4 regions of the Janthinobacterium sp. 67 genome follow, and region 4 is predicted to be linked to each of the others. Evidence: predicted binding sites of a transcription regulator. Region 4 holds the regulator's gene; each other region holds the start of a gene.
What was found. The regulator FNR, encoded in region 4, switches genes on or off when oxygen is low (the NO sensors DNR and NnrR bind a similar motif). The targets are predictions, from matches to a motif close to TTGATNNNNATCAA.
Positions count from the first base shown of each region.

Region 1: cqsA (alpha-hydroxyketone-type quorum-sensing autoinducer synthase) is a predicted target of FNR. The motif match lies at 2,650-2,663, and genes of this name have one in related genera.
Region 2: CLU90_RS04470 (XrtA system polysaccharide chain length determinant) is a predicted target of FNR. The motif match lies at 1,903-1,916, and genes of this name have one in related genera.
Region 3: ubiU (ubiquinone anaerobic biosynthesis protein UbiU) is a predicted target of FNR. The motif match lies at 2,051-2,064, and genes of this name have one in related genera.

Region 1 is NZ_PGES01000001.1:2,799,369-2,804,541, reverse strand. It holds gene CLU90_RS12610 (ABC transporter permease) at 1-249, shown strand, start outside; gene CLU90_RS12605 (response regulator) at 246-1,253, opposite strand; gene CLU90_RS12600 (sensor histidine kinase) at 1,257-2,597, opposite strand; gene cqsA (alpha-hydroxyketone-type quorum-sensing autoinducer synthase) at 2,729-3,973, shown strand; gene CLU90_RS12590 (MarR family winged helix-turn-helix transcriptional regulator) at 3,977-4,444, opposite strand; gene CLU90_RS12585 (GIY-YIG nuclease family protein) at 4,502-4,849, opposite strand; gene CLU90_RS12580 (MFS transporter) at 4,862-5,173, opposite strand, start outside.
Region 2 is NZ_PGES01000001.1:1,014,530-1,019,702, reverse strand. It holds gene CLU90_RS04485 (S1 family peptidase) at 1-228, shown strand, start outside; gene CLU90_RS04480 (N-acyl amino acid synthase FeeM domain-containing protein) at 233-979, opposite strand; gene CLU90_RS04475 (XrtA/PEP-CTERM system exopolysaccharide export protein) at 1,180-1,803, opposite strand; gene CLU90_RS04470 (XrtA system polysaccharide chain length determinant) at 2,059-3,588, shown strand; gene CLU90_RS04465 (XrtA-associated tyrosine autokinase) at 3,607-4,440, shown strand; gene CLU90_RS04460 (TIGR03016 family PEP-CTERM system-associated outer membrane protein) at 4,424-5,173, shown strand, end outside.
Region 3 is NZ_PGES01000001.1:226,977-232,149, forward strand. It holds gene CLU90_RS01005 (ribonucleoside triphosphate reductase) at 1-1,430, opposite strand, end outside; gene CLU90_RS01010 (hypothetical protein) at 1,555-1,965, opposite strand; gene ubiU (ubiquinone anaerobic biosynthesis protein UbiU) at 2,128-3,165, shown strand; gene ubiV (ubiquinone anaerobic biosynthesis protein UbiV) at 3,292-4,188, shown strand; gene ubiT (ubiquinone anaerobic biosynthesis accessory factor UbiT) at 4,208-4,735, shown strand; gene CLU90_RS01030 (heavy-metal-associated domain-containing protein) at 4,764-5,027, opposite strand.
Region 4 is NZ_PGES01000001.1:4,123,229-4,128,401, forward strand. It holds gene ccoG (cytochrome c oxidase accessory protein CcoG) at 1-531, shown strand, start outside; gene CLU90_RS18445 (FixH family protein) at 678-1,202, shown strand; gene fnr (fumarate/nitrate reduction transcriptional regulator Fnr) at 1,206-1,964, opposite strand; gene CLU90_RS18455 (response regulator) at 2,204-5,173, shown strand, end outside.

The DNA of each region.
Region 1 (5,173 bases), 1.3 Mb from region 4:
CAACTGGCGCAGGCGCTGCTGATCGAATTCTCGCTCGTCGGCGCCCTGGCCGGCTTGCTGGCGGCATCGGGCGCGGCCGCCATGGGCTGGGCCCTGGCGACCTACCAGTTCAAGTTCGCCTGGAGCTTCGCGCCCGGCGTGTGGGCATTCGGCCTGCTGGCCGGCGCCCTGTGCGCGATCGCCGGCGGCTGGCTGGGCTTGCGCAATGTCTTGAAACATCCGCCGTTGCAAACCTTGAGGGAAGGCTAAGCACTGACGCTGTCGCCCGCCCCCGCGCGCAAGAATTGCGCATAGGACATGACCGGTTGCCCCAGCTGGTGCGCCGGCACGTCGAACAGGGCCCAGAAGTACGTCACGCGGCCGAGGCAGATGGTGGGCGCGGCGCAGTAGCGGAACCAGTTCTCGCCGATCTGCGCCGCGTACATGCCGTCGCTGTCGGCGTCGGAAAAGTAGGGGATCACGCGCATTTCCAGCAGCGCCAGCAGCAGGGATTCTGGCGCGTCGCTGTCGCGCGCCATTTCGTACTGCGTGTGCAGGCTACGTTCCGTCTCGATGATCATCAGCTTGGCGTGGCCGTCGCGCGTGAAGAACAGGATGCCGCTGGGATTGGGGAAAATATAGTATTCGACAAAGCCATGGCGCTGGCACAGCTCGTGCACGACGGCGGCCAGCGCTTCGTCTTGCAGGAAACTGTAGTCGTGCAGCATCAGCAAGTCGCGCACGGTGTCCGTCTGCTGCATAAAGAATTCGCGCTGCAGGGCATGGATTTCCTGTTCCAGGATGTCGAGCGCATCGTCGTCGCTCTTCTTGATGTAGCGGTCGATCAAGCCCCGGTTGAAGGCCGTCACGGCCACCTTTTCATCGGCCGCCCCCGTAAATAAAATCTTCTTGCACGGCAGGTCGCGCACGGCCTGGCAGAATTCCAGGCCATTCATCTGCGGCATCGAATAATCGACCACCAGCACGGAGGGCATGGCAAAGCGCTGCGCCTGGCCGCTGATGCGCCAGATGCGTTCGATGTCGAGCGCCACGTTGCACTGGTCGGGCGGCAGGTTTTGCGTGTCGAAGTTGACGTGCAGGGGCGTCTCGCCCGGCTGCGTGCTCTGGCGCAGCCAGTGCAGCGCGCTGCTCGTGTCGTGGAACGTCTTGCGCGCCAGGCAGGGATCGAGCTGGAACGCCAGGCTTTTCAGGAAGGAATCGCTGTCGTCGATCAATACGGTCAGGGTCGGATGTGTGTAGACGGGCAGTTGCATGCGTCACCTCGCGCGGTGGATGGATGGAAAACGGCTGTGCGTGGGCACGGGCAGGGGCTGGGGAAATTCCAGCACGAAGATGGCGTAGGCGCCTTCGCGCGCGACGCAGCGGATGCGCGCCTGCCAGGCTTGCATGATTTGCCGGCACAGGGCCAGGCCGATGCCGCTGCCGTTGTGCGAGGGATAGGAATAGAAGCGGTCGAAGATCAGCGGCAGGCGGCTGGTGGCGATGCCGCAGCCCGTGTCGATGAACAGCACGCGCGGCACGGGATGGGCGCCATCGATGATGATGCGCACGCGCCCCTTGCCGGCGCGGTGGATGCTTTTCAAGGCATTGCGCAGCAGGTTCAGCAGGATCACCACGCACAGTTCCGACTGGCCGGGAAACGTGAAATCGGCGCGCACGTCGACCTTGACGATGTCGCGCTGGGCCGTGCTGGTAAACGGATAGCGGCGCAGCACGGCCGCCACGCTGTCGTGCATGGCCACGGCTTCGTTGGCTTCGAGCTTGCGGTTGACGGCGCTGGCGCTGAGCAGGAACAGGTCGATCATGTGGTGCATGTGCCGCACTTCGAACTGGATGCGCGCCAGCGCTTCCCGGCTGGCAGCGTCCGGCGGCTGGCCTTGCAGGTTGCGCTGCAGCCCGCGCACATTCGCCTCGACGCTGACGAGGGGTGTGCGCAATTCGTGCGCCACGCTGCCCAGTCCGGCCGCCAGCCCTGCCAGTTTCTCTTGCGCGCCCACGTTGCGCCCCACCTTGACCACGGATAGCACGGCAATCGTGAACCAGTGCACGGGCAATTGTTCCAAGACGTCTCGGTTGAGCAGGAAGGCGGGATCGCCGGCCACGGCAAACGTCAGGCAGGCCAGCAAGGTGCCGCTCAGGTAGGCCAGCATGGCGATGCGCGTATCGAAATGAAACAGCACGACCAGCGCCACCAGCAGCGAATGCATCCACATGGGCGAGGCGTGATTCATCAGGAACATGTACGTGAAGAAAAACGGCAGTTCAAAGGTCAGTCCCAGGAACAGGTAGACGCTGAACCAGGTATTGCTGAAGCGGTCAGGCCATAGCGCGGGCAGGAACAGCAGGGCCGCCACGGTGCGCAGCAGCGGCGATTCGTATTCTTGTGGAAAGAAATAATGCCATAGCGCGTAGTACAGGGGCATGCCCAGCGCACCGATGAGCGCCAGCGTACGCACCTGGGCGCGCCGCGCGGGCGTGTGTTCGATGGCGTCGTGGAAATGCAGGAAAGGCTGGAGCAGCTTGCCTTGCCACTGTTTTCCGGAAGGGGACTGCGCATGCATCATGGTCAGGGGGGCGTGTTCGTTGAGGCGGGTCAATACACCATGATCGGCGGGTTCCCTCTGTATCTGCACAATATCGACATAACTGTTGAGCTGTATCAAACACTTGCCGGATGGCTCGCGCATGTTGGACGCGGTAGTTCCCTCGCAACCAATCAGGAGTTCTTATGTTAAACGCCATTTCCCCCCTGCAATCCCCCGCCGTCCGCGCCGAACAAATGATGCCCGCCTTTGTGTGTGCGCGCATGGATGAACATTACGTCGAGCGCATTGAAAAGCTGCTCGGCGGCCAGCACTTGCATGAATGGCAAGCCATGCCAGCCCGTGCGGTCATGCTGGCAGGTAATGATTACCTGAACATCGCCGGCGAGGCGGCCCTGCTGGCGGCCCAGGCGCGCGTCTTGCAGGGCGGCGGCGCGATGCTGATGTCGTCCGTATTCCTGCAGGAAGGCAGCCGCCAGCACCGGCTCGAACAAAAATTCGCGGACTATCTGGGCAGCGAAGCGTGCGTGCTGGCGCAGTCGGGCTGGGCCGCCAACGTGGGCTTGCTGCAAAGCCTGGCCGGGCCCGGCATCCCCGTGTACCTCGACATGCAGGCCCATGCGTCGCTGTGGGAGGGCGTGCAATCGGCGCAAGCCGTGCCTGTTGCTTTTCTGCACAACGATGGCGCCCATTTGCAGCGCCAGCTCGACAAGCATGGCCCCGGCATCATCGTCGTCGATGCGCTGTACAGCACGAATGGCAGCGTGGCGCCGCTGCTGGAGATGGTGGACATCGCCGAGCGCAGCGGCAGCATGCTGATCGTCGACGAGTCGCACTCGCTGGGCACCCACGGCCCGCAGGGCGCGGGCCTGGTGGTGGAGCTGGGCCTGGCCGAGCGCGTGCATTTCCGCACGGCGTCGCTGGCCAAGGCGTTTGCGGGGCGGGCCGGGCTGATCACCTGTTCGGCCCGCTTCAAGGGGTATTTTTTGTCCGCCTCGCGGCCCGCCATCTTCAGCTCCTGCCTGCTCGAACACGAGCTGGCGTGGTTCGATGCGGCGCTCGACTTCATCCGCGTCGCCGACGTCCGCCGCGCCGCCTTGCGCCGCCACAGCGTGCAGCTGCGCCAGGGACTGATGGATCTGGGCTACAACGTCAGCGACGGGACCGAGCAGATCATCGCGCTGGAAGCGGGCAGCGAACCCGATACCTTAATTTTGCGCAAGGCGCTGGAACGGCATGGCATTTATGGCGCCGTGTTCTGCGCGCCAGCCACGCCGAAAAACCGTTCGCTGGTGCGGCTGACCCTGAATGCGGGCTTGCGCGAGGACGAGTGCGCCAGAGTGCTGGCCGCCTGCGCCGCGATCCGCGACGAGACGAGCATGGCGCGCTGGCCATCGACGCGGCGTTTGCGCAAGCTGGCGCTGGTGTAAACGTCAGGCCTGGCCAGGCAGGTTGCCGGCGATGCCGTTCAATAGCAGGGACAGGGGCGCCAGCTGTTCCGCGCTGGCATTGCCCAGCAATTCCTGGCCCAGCGCCTGCGCCGTCGTATTCGCGTGCGCCAGCAATGCCAGTCCCGCCTCGGTGATGGCGGCGTAGCCGACGCGGGCATCGCGCGCATCGGCCTGGCGCGCCACGAGGCCGATTTTTTCCAGCGGCATCAGCGAGCGCGTGATGCCCGAGGCCGTCAGCGCCAGGCGCTCGGCCAGGTCGATGCGGCGCAGGCGTCCGCCGGGCGCCCGCTGCAAGTGGTACAGCAATTGATAATCGCCAAAGCTCAGGCCATGCAGATTGCCCAGGGTGCTGTCGAAGCGGCGCACCAGCATGGCCTGGGCGCGCGCCAGGCGCAGGCAAAAGTCCAGCGCGCTGCCGCCGTCCGGCGGCGGGGAAGTGTGATCGGTCATGACGTCCTTTTCATTTGCTGCGTGGTGCGTGAGTGCGCAAGTGTAAAGCATGGGCGCTCAATAGCGTGGCTGCCCCCGCTCCTGCAGTTGTTCCAGGTGCAGTGCCAGCAGGGCATCCAGCTCGGCATCCGCATCGAAAGCGGGATCGGCCGATGGCATGACGGTGTCGATGATGTCGAAGCGGAAAGCCGCCTCGCCGTCGCGCCGCCAGTCCGCCTGCAGGCGCGCATTGCGGTGCGAGCCCAGCGCGAGTTCGAAGCGGTGGCGGTTCAGCGCGCCGGGCGCGTTGCGGCTGCGTTCGAGCAGGGTGCATCCGCTGGGCACATGTCGCAGCGCGATGATGCCCAGCGCGGGCGCTTGTTGCCGGTAAGCTGCCTTCAGGGCGGCTTGCTGTGTTTTATCCATGGTGTGGTTTCCTCAAGTTTGGGTGACGTGGTCGGTGCTTGCGATGCGCGCAATATCCGTGCACAGGGCGGCGGCGATGGCGGCGGCCAGCAGCAGGGCGCCCCCGGCGCAGAACAGTTCGCCCACGCTCAGGTGGCGCAGCAGCGCGCCCGTGGCCGCCGCCGACAGGGGCGCCAATCCCAGGAAGATGCCCATGAACACGGCCATCGCCCGGCCCAGCATGGCGGGCGCCACGCGCCGCTGTATCCACGTAAAGATGGCCACCTGCACGTAGCCGCCCAGCAATCCCGTGACGGCCAGCAAGGCCGCGCCCTGCCAGGCGGT
Region 2 (5,173 bases), 3.1 Mb from region 4:
CTGGCGCAGCTGCAAAAGGCGCCGTACACCGTGTTCCAGCTGGACGCGACGGCGTATCCGGGCAGCAGCGGCAGCCCCTTGTTCGATCCCGAGACCGGTCTCGTCTACGGCATCGTCAACATGGTGTACGTCAAGGGCCTCAAAGAGGCGGCCATCAGCGCGCCCAGCGGCATCACTTACGCGATTCCGGGCAGCCACATGCAGGCGATCTTGCTGAAAAATAAATGAATAATCAGTTGCGCCCCTGCCTCAGCCTGTCGGTAATACCGGGCTCATCCCATGTAGGAAAAAAAAAGGGGTAAAACGACCGTTCACCCCCATGCTGTTCCATCAGGCCACCGTATTTGCGGATCTGGGCCCCCATGTAATCGAGGTCCAGTCGCAGCAGCACGGCCGGCGCCCCCACGCGGGTGCACTCGCGCTCGCCGCCGAAATCCTGGAAACCCAGCATGCGCTTGTAAAACACCACATGGCGCGGGTTGACTTCGATTACGTAATCCGTAAAGCCGTGAATATTGTGGGCATAGATATAAGAGATATGAATCAGCGCCGCAAACACGCGCTTGCTCACGCCCTTGTCGATGGCCAGGCGCGACGGTTCGCACAGGCGCCGGCCCTGCTCGCGCAGGACGTCGAGCTTGTCGCGGAAGTTTTCATCGGCGGGCAAGCCCGTCTCGTCATTGTCGAGGCACAAGGTCATGGTGCCGACGGTGGTGCCCGCCGTTTCCGCAAACAGCGTGATTTTATTCAGCGCGTGCGCCGTGGCGGGATCGACGGCATAACCGCGCCAGCCGTACATCTTGCGGATCAGCAAGCTGGCCGCTTCGCGCCGGCCACGCGAATTGGCCATGCGGATATGAAAGCGCTGCAGGTCGAGCTCGTGCTCCATGGCCGGGTCGATCTGCCCCTCGCCCACCACCAGGTCGCTGAAACTGCCTGGCGTGTCGAAGGAAATAATAGGTTCATCTTCAAAGCTCATCGTGTCCTCACGTTCATCGGCCGCCGTTGAGACGGACTGAAGCCAATGCCTTGTGACAAGACGAGAACTGAAGAAGTTCCCACCAACAGTCAAAAAAACAGAAGAAATTCGCCTTTAGATGGCAAAATTACACGTTGAAATTTGCTTGCAAGTACAAAATGACAAATATAAATTGCATTTTGATATTGCCGAGACCGCTGTTAAAAAAAGCTTTCCGGTATCAATAACACGTCGCCCGGCCGCATCATGACGTTGGCGGAAATATCGCCGTCTTTCAACAGATCGTTGAGGCGCACGCGCAGCTGCTGCTGGTTGCCTTCGCGCATGCGGATGATGCTGGCCTTGTTGCCTGCCGCGAAATCGGTAATGCCGCCCACCGCGATCAGCACGTCCATCAGCGACATGCCCTGCCGGTACGGCAACGCCTGCGGCTTGGCAGCTTCGCCGATCACCCGGATCTGCTCGCCATACGGCCCCGAGAAATTGGTAACGATGACGGTCACCACGGGTTGCTGGATGAACTTGCTCAAGGCTTGCTCGATGTCGCGCGCCAGCTGGGTCGACGTCTTGCCGCTGGCGGGCAAATCCTCGACCAGCGGCGTGGTGATCTTGCCATCGGGCCGCACGGCTACCGTCAGCGACACTTCGGGATTGCGCCAGACGATGATGTTGACGGAGTCGCCCGGCCCGATCATGTAGTCGTGCATGGGGGCGCTGTCGTCGGACGGAGCCAGCGGAAGGGAGGTGCGGCAGGCACCCAGCAGGCTGGCAGCGGCTGCCAGGCCCAGCGTATTGCAGAAAAATGCACGGCGAAACGGATTCATGCGGAGCCTCTTCGAGTCGGTGGCGCATCCATGGCCGGCCCCGCAGAACCAGCCTGGGCCGCGAACTTCCTATGATTATTAAAACGCGGCAAGGGAACCTTGAGGCGTATCAAGAAGCAATCATCTTGGGAAATCTTGCTCCGCAGCCGCCCTATACTTTGCTTACTCAACAAGCAAGTATTTCTTGCAAGACGCCGTCGTTGTCCGCGCCGCCAGCCCATCTACCGTGCAGCATCGTCACCTGAAGGAAGCGACATGGAAGAATTGATACAGCAACTGCTTTCCAGCCTGAAAGGCATCTGGAAATACCGCTGGCATGCGGTGCTGGTGGCGTGGCTGGTGGCCATCGTCGGCTTCATCAAGGTGATCACCCTGCCCGACGACTTCCAGACGTCGGCGCGCGTGTTTGTCGATACGCAAACCATCCTCAAGCCGCTGATGGCCGGCATGACCAGCGTGCCGAACACGGAACAGCAGGTGGCCATCATGAGCCGCACCCTGCTCAGCCGCCCCAACGTGGAGCGGGTCATGCGCATGGTCGACCTCGACCTGGACTCGAAGACCGTGCGCGAGCACGAGGCCCAGCTGGACGAATTGATGAGCCGCATCAAGATCACCGGCACCAACGCCTATGACATCTACACCATCAGCTACAGCGGGCGCGATCCCAAGCTGGTGCGCGACGTCGTGCAAAGCCTGCTGACCATCTTTGTCGAAGGCAGTTTCCAGGGCAAGAAGGGCGATTCGCAGAAGGCCGTGCAATTCATCGACGAGCAGATCAAGAATTACGAAGACAAGCTGAGCGCGGCGGAAAACCTGGTGAAGGAATTCAAGATCCGCAACAACCTGCTGCTGCCGCGCCAGGGCATCGACTACGGCAGCCAGCTGCTGATGTCGTCCGACAGCCTGAACAATGCCAAGCTGGAACTGGTCGAGGCCGAACAGGCGCGCAAGGCCATCCAGAGCCAGATCGAGGGCGACGAACCCGTGCTCGACATGGAGCCGAACGCGGCCTCCATCACGAATCCCGAGCTTGACGAGCGCATCGCGTCGATCAACAAAAACCTCGACAGCCTGCGCATGCAATATACGGAATTGCATCCCGACATCATCGCCTCGAAGCGCCTGGTGGCCCAGCTGGAAGAACGCAAGATCGAGGAAAGCAAGCTGAAGACGGCGTCCGGCGACCCGGGCAAGAACTACAGCCCCATGCTGCAGCAGCTGAAGGTGGCGCTGACGGATGCGGACGCCAAGGTGGCCGCCATCCGCGCCCGCGTGCAGGAATACAACGCGCGCAACGAACGCCTGCTGGCCCAAAGCAACGCCGTGCCCGAGGTGGAATCGCAGCTGGCGCAGCTGAACCGCGACTACATCATCAACAAGGAAAACTATGAAAAGCTGATCGGACGGCGCGAAGCGGCCAAGCTGTCGGGCGAACTCAGTTCCACCACCGAGATGATGGCCTTCAAGATCATCGACCCGCCCACGGTGCAATATGCGCCCGTCGGCCCGAACCGCCCGCTGCTGTTTTCCGCGGCGCTGGGTGCGGCCCTGGTGGCCGGCGTCGCCACGGCCTTGCTCATCAGCCAGGTGCGCCCCACCTTCCTCAGCCCCGCCGAACTGCGCGACGCCACGGGCTTGAACGTGCTGGGCACGGTATCGATGAACTGGACGCCGCTGCAGCAGGTGCGCCGCCGCCGCGCCCGTTACGGCTTCGGCGCCTGCCTGGGCAGCCTGTTCGTGCTGTACGGCGGGGTCATGACGGCCGCGCTGCTGAAATTCTAGATCCACCAAGGAGCGACGATGAACAGCATGGACAGCGGCAAGCAGGAACCTACCATCCTCGGCGTGGCCGAGACCAGTGTGCCTTATGGAGTGGACGGTGCGGATGGTACGGACGCGACCCGCTCGCCCCAGTATCGTCCCCTGAACCTGGCCCGGCTGAGCGAGCAAGGCATGCTCACGCACGATGGCGGGCGCAGCGCCGTGGCCGAGGATTTCCGCATCATCAAGCGCCCGCTGCTGCGCCAGGCGCGCGCCAGCGGCAGCGACGCCATCCGCCACGGCAACCTGATCGTCGTCACCAGCGCCATGCCCGGCGAAGGCAAGACCTACTGCGCCATCAACCTGGCCATGAGCATCGCCATGGAACTGGATATCACGGTGCTGCTCGTCGATGCGGACGTGGCGCGCCCGTCTGTGCTGAAGGTGCTGGGCTTGCCGCCGGAGCCGGGCCTGATGGACGTGCTGCTCGACCCGCAACTGGCCATGGCGGACGTGATCCTGAAAACCAACGTGGCCAACCTGAGCATCCTGCCCGCCGGGCGCAGCAACAAGCACGCGACGGAATTGCTGGCCAGCCGGGCCATGAGCCGGCTGCTGGCCGAAATCGCCAGCCGCTACAGCGACCGCATCGTCGTCTTCGATTCGCCGCCCCTCTTGATCACGAGCGAAGCGCACGCGCTGGTGGGACAGATGGGACAAGTGGTGATGGTGGTCGAGGCGGAAACGACGACCCAGCACGCCGTCAAGGAAGCGCTGCGCCAGATCGAGTCCTGCGAACACATTCATTTGATCTACAACAAGACCAGATCATTCCCCGGCAACGACTACTACGGCTATGGCCATTACGACTAGCCGCCGCAGGCCGCTGCCGCTGCTGCCGCTGCTGTCCCTGCTGCTGCCCCTGCCGGCCGGCGCCGTCGACTGGCTCGTGAAACCGTCGCTGCGATTGCGCGAAAGCTACACGGACAATGGCTTGCGCGCGCCGTCCGGCCAGGCGCAGTCCGACTTCATCACGGAAATCGCGCCCGCCATCGCCCTCATCGGCACGGGCCCCCGCCTGCGCGTGCACCTCGATTACAGCTGGCACAAATACCTGTCGGGACAGCGCGCCGACACGGACAACCACGAGCTGCGCGCCTCGGCCGACGCCGAACTGGTCAAGGACTGGTTCTTCATCGATGCCAACGCCAGCGTGAGCCGGCGCAACATCTCGCCATTCGGCCCCCAATTGATCGACGACCTGCCCGGCACGGACAATGTGAGCACCGTGCGCACCACGAGCATCAGCCCCTATTTGCGCCACCGTTTTCGCGGCCTGGCCACGGGCGAGCTGCGCTACACGCGCAACACGGTCGACAGCGGCGGCCAATTATTGTCCGTGCACAGCGACGAAATGGAATTGCTGCTCAGCGGCGAGCCGCGCGGCAACGGCTGGACGTGGAACGCCAGCCACGACGTACGCCGCACCCAGGACAGCAAGCTCGCGCCCGTGCGCATGCAGCGCAGCAGCGTGGGCCTGCGCTATCCGTTCAACAGCAGATGGTCGGCCACGGCCAGCGGCGGCATGGAAAAGGAAGGTTATATC
Region 3 (5,173 bases), 3.9 Mb from region 4:
GACGAGTTCGTGTAATACGGATTGTCGACGGTGCCGGCCTGCAGGATGGCGGGATAGCGCTTGCGGTCTTCGCGGGCGAAGCGGTAGGTCGTGCCTTCGGCCGGCGTCGCTTCCAGGTTGTACATATGGCCCGTCTCTTCCTGGAATTGCAGCATGCGCGCACGCACGTGGTCGAGCAGGCGCACGGCCAGCGCATGGCCTTCCTGTGTCGTGATGTCGTCAGCGTCGCCGCTGAAATTGCGGATCATCTCGTTGATGCCGTTCACGCCCAGGGTGGAAAAGTGATTGCGCAAGGTGCCCAGATAGCGTTTCGTGTACGGGAACAGACCTTGCTGCATCAGTTCCTCGATGGTGCGGCGCTTGATTTCCAGGCTGGTCTTGCCCAGCTCCAGCAGGCGGTCCAGGTCGGCCATCAAGGCTGGCTCGTCGCCGCGCCACAAGTGGCCCAGGCGCGCGCAGTTGATGGTGACTACGCCCAGGGAACCCGTCTGCTCGGCGGAACCGAACAGGCCATTGCCCCGTTTGAGCAGTTCGCGCAAGTCCAGCTGCAATCGGCAGCACATGGAACGTATCATGTTCGGCTTGAGTTCCGAATTGATGAAATTCTGGAAGTAGGGCAGGCCGTAGCGGGCCGTCATTTCGAACAGGCGCTCCGCGTTCTCGCTGTGCCAGTCGAAATCCTCGGTGATGTTGTAGGTGGGGATGGGGAAGGTAAATACGCGTCCCTTGGCGTCGCCCGCCATCATGATCTCGATGTAGGCGCGGTTGATCATGTCCATTTCCGCCTGCAGATCGCCATAGCTGAAGTCCATTTCCTGGCCGGCGATGACGGGAATCTGTTCGCGCAGGTCGTCCGGGCAGACCCAGTCGAAAGTCAGGTTGGTGAACGGCGTCTGTGTGCCCCAGCGCGATGGGACGTTGAGGTTGAAGATCAGTTCCTGCATGTACTGGCGCACGTCTTCGTAGCGCAGGCTGTCCTTGCGGATGTAGGGCGCCATGTAGGTGTCGAAGGAGCTGAACGCCTGCGCGCCGGCCCACTCGTTTTGCAGGGTGCCGAGGAAATTGACGATCTGGCCGATGGCGCTCGACATGTGCTTGGGCGGGCCCGATTCGATCTTGCCCGGCACGCCATTCAAGCCTTCGTGCAGCAAGGTGCGCAGCGACCAGCCGGCGCAATAGCCGGCCAGCATGTCGAGGTCGTGGATATGCAGCGCCGCTTCGCGGTGCGCCGCGCCCACTTCGGGCGGATACACCTGGTCCAGCCAGTAGTTGGCGATGACCTTGCCCGATACATTGAGTATCAGGCCGCCCAGCGAGTAACCCTGGTTGGCGTTGGCGTTGACACGCCAGTCGCGCCGGTCCAGGTATTCATTGATGGACGCAGCGACGTCGACCTGGCCGCGTGTTGGGGAAACTGCATTTGTCGTCATGAAACCTCCAATAAACACAACATGCGGTGTTTTTATGGAGATTAATTACTAAATATAGTGGCGTCAAAGGGCGCGTGCAGTTGCGTGAGGAATCCTTGATGCAGGTGAAAAAAGCGGCCGCTGTTTACTTTTTCGCGCCGCCCTGGCGCAGGAGGAAGCCGCTCAGGCCAAGGTAAGCGGCGCCGCAGACGGCGATGCTGATGACGGAGGCGGGCAGCACGTGCGCCCAGATTTCCCGCGCCGAGAAGGTGCTCCAGCTGGCCACGCGCGCGTCGAACGTGACGTAGTTGGCCAGCAGCCAGTAGACGGCCAGCAGGCCCGTGCAGATGGCGGCCTGGCGCAGCACGGGCATGGCGCGGCGCGCGAAGACGGCCTGCAGGAACAGCAGCAGCACGCCCGGATACGCGCCCAGCACTTCGGGCGACAGCACGGAGAGCGTTTCTTCGACATGGCCGTCGGCGGGGGCGGCCCACTGCACCTGCAGCACGGTGAGGAACAGGGTGAGCAAAAAAATCAGCAGCGGTTTGCGGGGCATGGCGGGCAATCGGTGAGGGAGAAAAGTGGGGCATTTTACAGCCAGGTCAAGCAAGTTGAACGCGCGCCAGCCATGCATGCATTCCTTCACCTGCGTCAAGGACTGGGCGGCGGGGGCGGGGCTATAGTCTGCACCCTGAGCCGATACAGGACTGTGAACATCATGATGCTTGAATCAACCACCGCCACCCGCGTGGCCGGACCGCTGGAACTGGTCTGCCCCGCCGGCAGCCTGCCTGCCCTGAAAGCGGCCATCGACAACGGTGCCGACACCGTCTACCTGGGTTTTCGCGACGCCACCAATGCGCGCAATTTCGCCGGCCTCAATTTCGACGAGAAGGCCATCGCCGAGGGCGTGCGCTACGCCCATCAATATGGACGCAAGGTGCTGCTGGCGCTGAATACCTATCCGCAGCCGCACAACTGGGCCGTGTGGCGCAGCGCCATCGACCGCGCCGCGCAGGCCGGCATCGACGCCATGATCGTCGCCGATCCGGGCCTGATGGCCTACGCGGCCCAGCACCACCCGCAGCTGCGGCTGCACCTGTCCGTGCAGGGTTCGGCCACCAACTATGAAGCCATCAATTTTTACCATGAACACTTCGGCATCGCCCGCGCCGTGCTGCCGCGCGTGCTGTCGATGGCGCAGGTCGAGCAATTGATCAGCAAGACGGAAGTCGAGATCGAAGTCTTCGGCTTCGGCAGCCTGTGCGTGATGGTCGAAGGGCGCTGCGCGCTGTCGTCGTACGCGACGGGCGAGGCGCCGAACACGCACGGCGTGTGCTCGCCGGCGAAATCCGTGCGCTGGCTGGAAACGCCGAACGGCCTCGAATCGCGCCTGAACGGCGTGCTGATCGACCGCTACGCACCGGGCGAAAACGCCAGCTATCCCACCCTGTGCAAGGGGCGTTTCGAAGTCAACGACGAAGAGTATTACGCGATCGAGGAGCCGGCCAGCCTGAACACGCTGGCGCTGCTGCCGCAGCTGATCGCCATGGGCGTGCGCGCCGTGAAGATCGAAGGACGCCAGCGCAGCCCCGCCTACGTGGCGCAGGTCACGCGCGTGTGGCGCGAAGCGATCGACGCCTGCCGTGAAGGCAATGCGCGCTACGCCGTCAAGCCGGCCTGGATGGCGTCCATGGACAAGCTGGCCGAGGGCCAGCAGCACACTTTGGGTGCCTACCATAGATCTTGGAAATAGCAAAACCTACTGCGCGTCCCGGGGCGTGGCCTGCGATGCTCGCTGTGCTCTAGCACAGCTGCGCTTCTCGGCCTCGCCGCGAACCGCTCGCTACGGTTTTGCAACTTAAAAAATAATGGAACAGACATGTTAAAACTCTCTTTGGGCCCCTTGCTGTACTACTGGCCGCGCGCCACCGTCTTCGAGTTTTACCAGCGGATCGCGGCGACCGCCGTCGATATCGTCTACCTGGGCGAAACCGTCTGCTCGCGCCGGCATGAGCTGCGCCTGGCCGACTGGCTCGATATCGCCGACATGCTGGCCGCCGCCGGCAAGGAAGTGGTGCTGTCGACGCAGGCGCTGATCGAGGCGGGCGCGGAACTGGCGACCCTGCGCCGCATCACGGGCAATGGCCGCTACGGCGTCGAGGCCAATGACATGGGCGCCGTGCACTGCATGGAAAAGGGCGCGTCCTTCGTTGCCGGTCCCCATCTGAACCTGTTCAATGGCCCCAGCCTGCAACTGCTGGCACGCCTGGGTGCGCGGCGCTGGGTGATGCCGCTGGAAATGGGGCAGACGGCGCTGGCCGAGATGCAGCGCCAGAAACCGGAAGGGCTGGAGACGGAAGTCTTCGCCTATGGCCGCATGCCGCTGGCGTTTTCCGCGCGCTGCTTCACGGCGCGCAACCGCAACCTGCCGAAGGATGATTGCGGCTACAGCTGCCTGGAAGAGCCGGACGGCCTGCTGCTGCGCACGCGCGACGAAGTGCCGTTCCTCGTGCTCAACGGCACGCAGACGCAGTCGGCCCTCGTCTACAACCTGGTGCGCGAACTCGACGCCATGCGCGACATGGGCGTGTCGGTGGCGCGCATCAGCCCGCAATCCATGCATACGGAACAAGTCATCGCCATCTTCGACCGCGCCCGCCGCGGCCAGGTCAGCGGCATCGGCGCGCAGGCGCAGCTGGCGGCCTGCCAGCCGGCCGGCGCCTGCGACGGCTACTGGCACGGCCAGCCCGGCATGGAACAGCACGCCGCCCATTGAACGCATCGAAAGGAAATACATGCAAGATCAACTGGAAAGATTGCCCGTCCCGGCCAAGCCCCCCATGAGCAAGCCGGCCATGTCGTACCGGCTGCCCGAACCGCTGGCCGAACTGCTGTCCAAGCTGCCGCCGTATCCCGCCTCCTGGCTGTTCGTGCAGGGCTTGAACCGCCTGCTGGCGCCGCAATTGCCCGACGACGTGCGCTGCAGCCTGGAAGGGCGCAGCCTGCGCTTGCGTCTGCTGGACGCGGGCATCGCCTTCGATTTCGAGTGGCAGGGCACGGTGTTCGTGGCCGAGCGCTATGTGGACGTGCCGGACCTGTGCATCGCCGCCAGCGTGCATGACTTGATGCTGCTGGCGCGGCGCCAGGAAGATCCGGACACGCTATTCTTCAGCCGCCGTTTGAGCCTGGAAGGCGATACGGAACTGGGCTTGCTGTTCAAGAATACGCTCGACGCCATCGAGCTGCCGCCGTTCGACCTGCAGGCGCTGGGACCGCGCCGCGTGCTGGCGCATCTGCGCGACCGGGGCGCGCGGGGAGGGTAGGCGCAAAGCTGGCGGCGTTCAGTGGCGTTCAAAGGCGGCAGTGGCCGCAGGCGCCGCTGCACGAGGCCAGCTGTACTTCATCCGTCGCTTCGCCCATGAAGCCGGCGTCGTTGACGGCGGCCAGCAGGCGTTCCTGCGTGGCCAGCTTTTCGTCGAATTGCACGGTGGCGCCGTGGCGCGCCAGCGAGACGCAGACGGTGGCCACGCCCGTGACGGCTTCGAGCGCGCCCGTCAGCCTGTCGGCGCAGCCTTCGTGATCCATTCCGATGATATTCAAGCGTGCTGTCTGCATGGGTTCCTCTTGTTTTTCAGATAAAAAAACAGCGTAGGCGAGGGGCGCGCATGCCGTCCAGAGCAGCACGCAAGATTTATTTTCTATTTGCGGTTTTATTGATCTGGATTAATTCCGACCCCTGCTGGCCAGCCTGATAGTGCTGT
Region 4 (5,173 bases):
GTCGATGCCTGCAACAGCGTGATGGACAAGGTCGAGCGGCCGCGTGGCCTGATACGCTACAGCACCGACCATGCGATGGAAAACAACTTCAATTCGAAGCAGATCCGCCAGCGCGCCATGCGCCCGCGCGTGCTGATCTACACGTCCATCCTGGCCCTGATCATCATCGCCGTATGTACCTCGCTGGCCCTGCGCACGCCCCTGAAAATGGACGTGATCCGCGACCGCGGTTCGATGGGACGCGAAGTGGAAGACGGCATGATCGAAAACGTCTACCGCCTGCAGATCATGAACACGTCCGAGCAAAGCCAGCATTTCAAGATCAGCGCTTCCGGCTTGCCGGGCCTGACCTTGCTGACGCGCGAAGAAGTGACCTTGCAGCCGACGGAAACGCTGGGCTGGCCGATCCGCCTGCGCGTGCCGCACGGCGTGGGCGAGAAGGGCTCGAACAAGATTGCGATCGAATTGCAATCGCTGGACGACCCGTCGCTGCACGTGCGCGAAAGCGCGGTCTTCATCGTGCCGCGGTGATGTTGATTCGGGGTCGGCCCCTCTGGGTCCGACCCCGGTATTTCGCCGTAGGGGTAGCATTCAACATGCGGTAGGTTTACTGTATTTTCAACCCAGAAGCAAAAGCTGGGGTCAGACCCAAAGGGTCTGCCCCCAAGGAGAACAAAATGTCCGACAGTCTGAAACTGCAAGCCCCCGTTGCCCCGTGGTACAAGCACCGCTGGCCATGGCTGCTGATGATCGGCCCCGGCCTGTCCGTGGTCGTCGGCAGCTTCATGGGCTATATCGCGTTTACGCAGCCCGACGCGCTGGTGGTGGGCGATTATTACAAGCAAGGCAAGGCGATCAACCAGGATTTGAAGCGCGACACGATCGCCAGCGACCTGGCCATGGATACGAGCCTGTCATACGACGTGGCGCAGGCGCGCCTGAGCGGTTCCGTGCACAGCTTCGGCAAGGCCTATCAGGCTCCTTTGCTGCTGCACCTGGCGCATGCGACCCTGCCGGAAAAGGATATCAAGCTGCTGGTGCAGCCCGATGCGGCCGGCAATTTCTCGGTCGCCCTGCCGATGCTCGAACGCAGCCGCTGGCAGGTGCTGGTGGAAAACGACAAGCGCGAGTGGCGCCTGTCCGGCATATGGACCTGGCCCGTGCAACGCAGCATCGCGCTGCGCGCGGATGAAGAGCTATAAAGCTTATTTACAGACGTCCGTGCCTGCCGTAATGGCTTTCAGCTTGGCAGGCTGCAAGATCTCGATCTCGCGGTTCGACACGCGCAGCCAGCCTTCCTTCTTGAATTTCGACAATAAACGGCTGACGCTCTCGATGGTCAGGCCCAGGTAGTTGCCGATTTCCTCGCGCGACATGCGCAGCTGGAAATTGCTGCCCGAATAGCCGCGCGCCTCGTAGCGCGACGCCAGGTTGACGATGAAGGCGGCAAAACGCTGCGTCGCCTGCATATTGCCAAGCAACAGCATGACACTTTGCTCGCGCGTGATTTCCTGGCTCATCATGCGGTGGAAATGACGCAGCAGGGTCGGCATATTGCCCAGCAATTGTTCCAGGCTGGAAAACGGGATTTCACACACTTCGCTGTCTTCCAGCGCCACCGCATTACAGTGGTGGCGGTCGGCGCTGATGGCGTCCATGCCCAGCAGTTCGCCGGCCATCTGGAAACCCGTCACCTGCTCTTCGCCACCGGGATTGATCTGATAGGTCTTGAAGTGTCCCAGGCGGATCGCGTACAGGTTCTGGAACGAGTCGCCGATGCGGAACAGCGAGGCGCCGCGCACGATCTTGCGGCGGCGGCCGATGATCTGGTCCAGCCTGTCCATGTCGCCCACATCGAGGCCCATCGGCAGGCACAATTGATGCATGCTGCAGGTCGAGCATCGCGCACGCAACGCTTCCACGGTTACTGTGGGCAAGGTTGGAGTGAGTAGCGCTTCAGTCATGTCGGTACCTTTTAGAAAATGCAACAACAAGTTTACTGCATACAGGGTTGCCGTGTGCCAATTTCACGGTAATTTCGGCGAATAAACGACGTCCAGCCTTTAATTATATGGCAACATCGTCACAAGCCCATGCGAGGAGGGGCATTTGCGCGGTGCCGCTTGCCAAGTTGATGTATTGATAGGAAAATTCCTAACAGCATTATCTGCCGCCTGTGCCGCCCGGTACTGAAAAGGAAATCATGAAGCCTCTCGGCATCAAAGCAAAAGTCGCGCTGGCCACCAGCCTGACCTCGATCGCCATGATCGCGCTGGTCACCATGATCCAGGTGCGGCACATGCGCGACGACTTCACGCGAGTACTGCTGAGCCAGCAGTCTTCCCTGATCAGCCGCACCGCAGCCGAGCTCGACGACAAACTGGGCATGCTGCTGCAGATCGTCACCCTGACGGCCAGGCAGCAGCCGCCGGAATTGATCGCCCAGCCGGCCCAATTACGCGAATACTATTCGCGCCGCTCGATGCTGGTGCTGTTCGACGACGTGCTGGTGCTCGATGCGCAGGGCGCTGTCGTGGCCGACATGCCGGAAGTGGCGGGGCGCGCCGGCATCAACGTCGCCGAACGCGAGTATTTCCAGACCGTCCTGCGCACGCGCCAGCCCATGATCACGGAACCCATGCTGGGCAAGTCGAGCGGCATGCCCATCGTGCAGATGGTGGCGCCCGTGCTGGCCGCCGATGGCCAGGTGGCCGGCGTGGTGATCGGCGTGCTGCGCCTGTACAAGGACAATCTGCTGGGACGTCTGCGCACGGAAAAGATCGGCAAGAGCGGCTATTACTTCATCCTCACGCGCGGCGCCGTGCCGCGCTACGTGCTGTACCCCGATACCAGCCGCTTGTTGCAGCCGCGCCAACCGAACGCCAACCCGACCACCACCCAGCTATTGAAGGAAGATGGCGAAGGCAGCATGGTCAGCACCAACAGCCGCGGCGTCACGGCCGTCAACAGCTTCAAGCGCCTGAAATCGGTGAACTGGCTGCTGGCCGCCTCGCTGCCCGTCGACGACGCCTTCGAACCGTTCGACGGCGTGCTGTACCGGCTGGTGCTGTGGAGCATCCTCGCCTCGCTGCTGGCCGCTGCCGTTCTGGGCTGGGTCACCGTGCGCCTGCTGTCGCCGCTGGTGCGTTTGCGCGACACCTTGCTGGCCCTGCGCACCAGCGGCAGCCGTTTCACCCCCGTGCCGGTGCGGCAGCGCGACGAGATCGGCGAACTGACGGAAGCGTTCAACGGCCTGATGAGCGAACGCGACCGCCTGCAGCAGGAACTCGAATCGCGCGCGGCCGAGCTGGAGCAGGAGCGCGACCGGGCCGAGGCGGCCAACCGCGCGAAGAGCGATTTCGTGGCCAACATGAGCCATGAAATCCGCACGCCCCTCAATGCCGTGCTGGGCATGGTGTATTTGCTGGGCAATACCAAGCTCGATACGGAACAGCGCAAGTATCTGACCATGGTGCGCGTGGCGGGCCAGTCGCTGCTGGGCATCCTCAATGACGTGCTCGACTATTCGAAGATCGAGGCGCGCCGCATGGAATTGTCGCCCGTCGAATTCGACCTCGACGAAGTCATGAATACCCTGGCCACGACGATGACGATGAACGCGGGCGAAAAGGAGCTGGAACTGGCCATCGCCGTCGAGCCCGACGTGCCGCGGCGCCTCGTGGGCGACGCCCAGCGCCTGCAGCAGATTCTCGTCAACCTGGCCGGCAACGCCATCAAATTTACCGAGAACGGCGAAGTGGTGGTGGCCGTCAGCCTGGCCGAAAGCGAAAACGGCCGCGCCTGGCTGCGCTTCGAAGTGCGCGACACGGGCATCGGCATGACGGAATTGCAGCAACAGCAGCTGTTTGCCGCGTTTTCGCAGGGCGACCAGAGCATCACGCGGCGCTTCGGCGGCACGGGCCTGGGCCTGGCCATCAGCAAGCAGCTGATCCACATGATGGGCGGCGACATCGCCGTCGCCAGCAGCGAAGGCAAGGGCAGCCGCTTCTGGTTCAGCGTGCCCTTCGAGATGCTGGCGCAACCGGCCGAAACGCGGCGCACGCCGGCGCTGGGACAGCTGCGCCTGCTGGTGGCCGACGACAACCGCACCACGCGCGAACTGATCGTGAAACTGATCGAGGCGTGGGGCTGGCTGGCCGACGAAGTGGACTCCGGCTTTGCCGCCATCGAACTGTACCGCGAGCGCCTGGCGCAGCAGCAACCGTACGACGTCGTGCTGGCCGACTGGCACATGCCCGTCATGGACGGCCTGGCCACGGCCAAGGCCATCCGCCAGGCGGCCAGCGGCCAGCGCCAGCCCATCGTGGTGATGGTCAACGCCTTCGCCCGCAATCACCTCGAGGAAATCTCCAGCGCGGCCGAGGCCGACGTCGTGCTGATGAAACCGATCACGGGATCGAGCCTGTTCGACGCCCTGCACCAGGCGCTGATCACGAAGAACGACGGCGGCGAGCAGCGCATCCTGCACCAGCCGCTGGGCACGGAACTGGCCGGCGTGCATTTCCTGCTGGTGGAAGACAATCATTTGAACCAGGCCGTGGCGCGCGGCATCCTCGAACACATGGGCGCCACCCTGGACGTGGTGGGCGACGGCTTGCAGGCCGTGGAGCGGCTGCGCACGGAAGCGCTGCGCTACGACATCGTGCTGATGGACATGCAGATGCCCGTCATGGACGGCTTCAGCGCCACCCACATCATCCGCACGGAACTGCGCTTGAGCCTGCCCGTGATCGCCATGACGGCCGGCGTGCTGGCGTCCGAACGCGAGCGCTGCATGACGGCCGGCATCAGCGATTTCATCGCCAAGCCCGTCGTGGTGGAAGAGATGATGGAAGTCATCCTGCGCCACCTGCCCAAGCGCCCGCCGGTGCAGGCGGCCGAGCCGGCGCGCGTCGCCGATGAGGAAGTGTTTTCCATGGCGCCGCTGATGCGCGTGATGGGACGCGACGCGAAGGGACGCGGCGTGCTGCGGCGCATGGTCGAAGACGCGCTGAACAAGGGCATGACGCCCGTGCGCGACGCTGAAGCGGCGTTGCAGTCGGGCCGCCACAGCGACGTGGCGCGCATCCTGCACAGCGTGCGCGGCTCCGTGGGCACCCTGGGCACGAAACGCCTGATCCGCGCCGCGTTCGCCACCGAGGAAGCCATCGAT